2 regions of the Lacrimispora struthionigena genome follow, and region 2 is predicted to be linked to the other one. Evidence: riboswitches for the same ligand, from Rfam matches in the RefSeq annotation. Region 2 holds a riboswitch; the other holds the start of a gene.
What was found. A riboswitch is a leader RNA that binds a small molecule or an ion and turns the genes downstream of it on or off. The one in region 2 is predicted to bind thiamine pyrophosphate.
Positions count from the first base shown of each region.

Region 1: another riboswitch for thiamine pyrophosphate. It lies ahead of thiM (hydroxyethylthiazole kinase); the one in region 2 lies ahead of thiC (phosphomethylpyrimidine synthase ThiC).

Region 1 covers NZ_JBMBWP010000002.1:767,752-770,958, reverse strand. The annotation lists gene ACOAOT_RS12540 (HD domain-containing phosphohydrolase) at 1-1,793, shown strand, start outside; TPP riboswitch at 1,829-1,936, shown strand; gene thiM (hydroxyethylthiazole kinase) at 2,005-2,829, shown strand; gene thiE (thiamine phosphate synthase) at 2,816-3,207, shown strand, end outside.
Region 2 covers NZ_JBMBWP010000002.1:1,809,011-1,812,217, reverse strand. The annotation lists gene thiC (phosphomethylpyrimidine synthase ThiC) at 1-1,169, opposite strand, end outside; TPP riboswitch at 1,254-1,362, opposite strand; gene trpA (tryptophan synthase subunit alpha) at 1,400-2,173, opposite strand; gene trpB (tryptophan synthase subunit beta) at 2,166-3,207, opposite strand, start outside.

The DNA of each region.
Region 1 (3,207 bases), 1.0 Mb from region 2:
TGTTTTATAAGACACTGAATGATCTGGGCTGGAAAATTGTCTTCGAAGTACCGGAGAGCTCCATTAATAAACCCATAGTGCAGCTGTCTAATACATTCATATGGATATTCGGACTTTCCCTTATGTTTATGTCCCTCACCGTTTTTATTCTCACCGGCAGGATCATTGACCATCCGGTTAAAGCTATTTTAAGAGAAATAAAAGAGATAGGAGATCGCAGCTTTGATCAGGAAGTCAGCAGGGAACTGGTAAAAAGAACCGATGAATTTGGATTAATTGGAAAATCTCTCGATGAAATGAAGCAGCAGTTAAAACAAAGCAATGAGAAGCTGGAGCATTCTCTCAAAGAGAATGTGGAATCCCAGAAACAATTAATCTTGCAGAATCAGATTTTAACTGAGCGGGAAACACAGATGTATCACAGCCTTAAATATGCCCACTCGCTGATGGAAGCGATTCCTGACACCGTATTTGTCATTTCCCAGGAAGGTGTATTTTTAGACTGTATTGGAGATCTGGATCATCTGTTTTTTAAGAGAGAGCGTTTTATTGGTAAAAATATTACAGATGTAATGCCACAATCCATTGCTGCAAAAGGCAGGGAGCTGATCGATCAGGTTTTTCTCACTGGAGAAAACCAGAAAATTGAGTATGAGTGGACTACTGCACGGATTACAGAATATCATGAACTGCGGATTGTAAAATGGTTTGATGACAAAGCCATTGCAATTGCCAGAAACATTACAGAAACCCATAATTATATTAAAGAAATCGAAGAGATCAGTTATCATGATCATATAACAGGACTGCACAACAGAAGGTATTTTGACCAGGCATCAAAGGAACTGAATCTTTCCGAAAATCATCCCATCAGTGTTATTTTTGCAGATCTCAATGGACTAAAGATGGTAAACGATTCCTTCGGTCACAAATATGGAGATTATATGCTGAAGCGTTTCGCCGAAATCCTGGCGGATTCAGGAAAGAAAGGGGAATTAATCAGCCGTGTAGGCGGAGACGAGTTTGCGATTATTCTAAGAAGGACAGAAAGAGGGGAGACAGACCGGTATATCCGAGAATTAAAAGAAAAATGTGCAAGGGAGACCATCAACGGAATCGAACTTTCGGTTTCGTTCGGATATCACATTATTGAGGAATTCGGGATGTCGATTCAAAAAGCGGTAAAGCTGGCAGAAGATGAGATGTATCAGAATAAATTATATGAGGCCAGTAGCAGAAGAAGCAAAACCATTGATATTATATTAAACACCCTTCATGAAAAGAATCCAAGAGAGGAGCAGCATTCCCAGAGAGTGGCAGAAATTTGTGAGACAATGGCAAAACAGATGGGGTTGCCTGACAGTGATATAAATAAGATTAAGGCGGCCGGTCTCCTTCATGATATTGGGAAAATCGGAATTCAGGAAGAGGTTTTAAATAAACCCGGAATTTTAACAGAGGATGAATATCAGGAGGTCAAAAAACATTCAGAGATCGGATACCGTATCCTAAATACTTCCCCTAATATGTCGGAGATAGCGGAGATTGTTTTATGCCATCATGAGCGGTGGGATGGCAAGGGGTATCCCAAAGGAAGAAGCAAAACAGATATTCCGCTGTTTGCAAGAATCATCACCATAGCTGATGCATACGACGCCATGACAAGTGACAGAAGCTACCGGAAGGCACTGCCTGCCTCCTATGCAAAAAGCGAGCTGATTAAGGGTTCAGGTAAACAGTTTGATCCGGAGCTGGTTGAGTTTTTTGTGAACCATATGAAGGGATTGAATTGACAGCATCTGTCCCTTGTGTTAAAATCGAGAAAATTCAATATGTTTTGGGGAGCTGGTGACCCGGCTGAGAGGAAGTAAAGAACTTCGACCCTTATAACCTGATTTGGGTAATGCCAACGTAGGGACAGCCACTCTTACTAACTATCATGAGATATGTCTTTATTGGCATATCTCATTTTTTTCCCTCAAAACAGGAAAAGGAGTAAGGAAAATGTTTGAACAAATTATTACCAATGTAAGAAACAATGTTCCAATGGTTCATGCAATTACAAATTATGTAACTGTAAACGACTGCGCCAACATCATTTTAGCAAGTGGAGGATCTCCCATTATGGCAGATGATATCAATGAAGTTACCGATATCACCGCTATTTCTTCCGCTCTTGTACTTAATATGGGAACCCTGAATGAACGTACCGCCATATCCATGCTGGCAGCAGGAAGGAAGGCAAATCAGTGCGGTCTGCCAGTTGTTTTTGATCCTGTGGGAGCCGGTGCATCGGCATTTCGGAAAAAAATAGCATATCAGCTTTTGGAAGAGATCCAGTTTTCCGTTATAAAAGGTAATATATCGGAAATTAAATTTCTGGCAGCAGGAGAAGGAAGAACGTCAGGTGTGGATGCCTGTGAAGGGGATAAAGTGACGGAGGACAATTTAAAAAGTGTGGCAGACTTTGCAAAAGAGTTCTCAAAAAGAACCGGTTCCGTCATCGCAATTACAGGAGCCATTGATGTGGTTGCTGATGAAAATCATGTTTATGCAATCAGAAACGGTCATTTCATGATGAGCAGTATCACTGGAACCGGTTGCATGCTTGCTGCTGTTACCGGAAGCTTTGTGGGAGCCAATCCAGGCAGTATTTTAAAGGCCTCTGCAGCTGCCGTATGCGGGATGGGACTGTGTGGGGAATTAGCATATGAAAAGCTTTGCCAGCTTCACGGAGGCACCGGTACATACCGTATGCTGCTGATTGATGAGATGAGCAGACTGAATGAACAGATGCTGGAAGAAGGTGGAAAATATGAATGTATCTAAAGAAAATATGCTTTTATATGTGGTGACCGACCGGACCTGGCTTGACGGGAACAAACTTCACGAACAGGTGGAGGAAATTATTAAATCAGGGGCTTCGTTTGTTCAGCTTCGGGAAAAAAATCTTGATTATGACAGCTTTGTTGCAGAGGGAAAAGAGATTAGAAGAATCACTGAAAAATATAAAATACCTTTTGTGATAAACGATAATATTCAGGTGGCTCTTGCGGTAGGGGCAGATGGTGTTCACGTAGGGCAGAAAGACCTGGAGGCAAAAAAATGCAGGGAGCTGATCGGAGAAGACAAAATACTGGGAGTATCAGCTCAGACGAAAGAGCAGGCACTTCTGGCTGAGAAAAACGGAGCAGATTATATCGGGGT
Region 2 (3,207 bases):
TCAATGGCCAGATTAAACATAGCTTCCCAATCAAGGCGTTTTCTTGCATCACTCATCTGGTAATCCCATTCCTTTGCCCCTTTGATGCCCTTTGCCAGGTCAGCAGCATGGGCAGCGATCCGTGCAGAAATAATGCCTTCCTTCACATCATCGGCATCGGGAAGCCTTAGATGTTCCGCAGGGGTCACGTAGCAGAGAAAAGAAGCGCCGGCAGCGGCGGCTATGGCACCTCCGATGGCTGCGGTAATGTGATCGTAACCGGGAGCAATGTCTGTAACCAGAGGTCCTAATACATAGAAGGGAGCGCCTTTACAGATGGTCTGCTGAATTTTCATATTGGCGGCAATCTGGTCAAGAGGCATGTGTCCGGGTCCTTCAATAATTACCTGTACATCCTTTTCCCACGCGCGGCGGGTCAGTTCCCCAAGGGTTACCAGCTCTTCAATCTGGGAAATATCGGAAGCATCTTCAATACAGCCTGGACGGCAGGCGTCTCCAAGACTTAATGTGACATCGTGCTCCCGGCAGATTTCCAGAATGCGGTCGAAGCTTTCATAAAATGGGTTTTCATTTCCCGTCATCTCCATCCAGGCAAAGATAATGGAGCCGCCTCTGGATACAATATTGGTCAGGCGTTTTGCTTCTTTAAAACGATGAGCCGTCTGCTTGTTGATGCCCACGTGAATGGTCATGAAATCCACTCCGTCTAACGCATGCATTTCCACAATCTGAATCCATTCCTCAGAAGTTATCTCCTTAAGTGGTTTATGATAATAAACCACGGCATCATAGATTGGCACAGTTCCAATCATGGCCGGGCACTGGCTTGTCAGTCTTTTTCTGAATTTCCTGGTATCTCCAAAGGAACTTAAATCCATAATGGATTCCGCTCCCATTAAAACTGCATCCTCAACCTTTTTTAGTTCTAATTCCATGTCGTTTAAATCTCTGGAAGTTCCAAGATTTACATTAATCTTTGTTTTCAGCATGGAGCCAATGGCATTTGGCTCTAAGCAGGCATGGTGTTTGTTGGCTGGAATCACTGCCTTGCCTTCGGCCACCAGCTCCATTAACTCTTCCGGTTTCATTCCCTCTTTTTTGGCTGTGATTTCCATTTCTCTGGTCAGAATGCCTTTTCTTGCGGCATCCATCTGTGTAGTGTAATTCATATGTAGTCCTCCTTCATTTTGAAGGGATTTACGGCACAGGACAAAAAAAGAGCCCATACCAAATAGGTACAGGCCCAGATAGATACATCCGTCTTGTATAAATCCCTACGTTGGCATTACCCAAATCAGGTTATAAAGGTCGAAGTTTGATAACTTCCTCTCAGCCCGCATACGAGCTCCCTCTTGTGGCACTAGTGTAGCACCGGTACATATGGATGTCAAGTAGATAATCATTTCGTTATGGCAGATTTCATCTCTCTTATGTAGTCACAAATCGGCGCTACACAATCTTTGCCATGCAAGGCAGCCAGCTTTACAATGGCACTTCCCACGATAATGCCATCTGCATATTTACTTAATTCCTTCGCCTGCTCCGGTGTTGAAATACCAAATCCGATGGCACAGGGGAGGTCCTTGGAGGCTTTTACCAGAGAAACCATATCCTCGATATCCGAGGTGATTTCTTTTCTTACGCCGGTTACGCCCATGGAAGAAACGCAGTAAACAAATCCCTCCGCTTCAGATGCGATGGCAGTAATCCGTTCCTTGGAAGTAGGTGCGATGAGAGAAATCAAGTCAATCCCGTACTTTTGGCAGATGGGATGAAGCTCTTCTTTTTCCTCAAAAGGCATGTCGGGCACAATAAGAGCATCAATGCCGCATTCTGCCGCATTTTTAATAAAACGCTCACTTCCATATACAAATATGGGATTAATGTATGTCATAAACGCCAGAGGGACATTTGTTTTTTGCCGTATACGGGTGACAGATTCAAAAATTTTATCTGCAGTCGTGCCAGCAGCAAGAGCACGCTGGTCTGCTTCCTGGATCACGATTCCCTCTGCAACCGGGTCAGAAAAAGGGATTCCCAGCTCTATTATATCAGCACCTGCCTCTGCCATGGCAGGAACCAGCTGCTCTGTTACGGTAAGATCCGGATCCCCGGCTGTAATAAACGGAATAAATGCTTTTCCTTTTAAAAATGCTTCACTGATTCTACTCATAGATTTCTACCCCCTTGTAACGAGCAATTGCGGCCACATCTTTGTCTCCACGGCCGGATAAGTTGATGACGATAATCTGGTCTTTTCCCATAGAAGGCGCAATCTTTCTGGCATAGGCGATTGCATGGGCGCTTTCAATGGCAGGAATGATTCCTTCTTTTCGGGATAAATATTCAAATGCCTCCACTGCTTCCTTATCAGTAACAGGAACATAATCAGCCCTGCCGGTGTCAAACAGTGCGGCGTGTTCGGGTCCGATACCCGGATAGTCAAGTCCTGCTGAGATAGAGTATACGGGAGCGATCTGTCCGTACTCATCCTGGCAGAAATAGGATTTCATTCCATGGAAGATGCCTACGGTTCCAGTGGAAATAGTAGCAGCATTTTTATCAGTGTCAATGCCGTGTCCGGCAGCCTCACAGCCTACCAGCTTAACAGAACTGTCTCCGATAAAATCATAGAACAGGCCCATGGCATTGCTGCCGCCGCCCACACAGGCAATGAGCATATCGGGCAGCTTTCCTTCTGCTTTTAAGATCTGTTCCCTGACTTCTTTTCCGATGATGCTTTGGAAATCACGTACAATGGTGGGAAATGGATGAGGTCCCATAACAGAGCCCAGAACGTAGTGGGTATCCTCCACTCGGTTGGTCCATTCCCGAAGGGTTTCATTTACCGCATCCTTTAATGTTTGGGTTCCGCTGGTAACCGGATGAACCCTGGCTCCTAAAAGCTCCATACGAAATACGTTTAATGCCTGGCGGTCCGTATCCTCTTTTCCCATGAAAATTTCGCATTCCATTCCCATTAAGGCTGCAGCAGTAGCAGTAGCCACACCGTGCTGGCCAGCACCGGTTTCTGCGATAACGCGGGTTTTTCCCATTTTCTTAGCCAGGAGAACCTGACCCAGTGCATTGTTGATTTTATGAGATCCTGTGTGGTTTAAATCTTCCCGCTTTAAATAAATCTTTGCACCGCCAAGATCCTCTGTCATTTTTTCTGCATAGTACAAAAGAGATGGTCTTCCTGTGTAA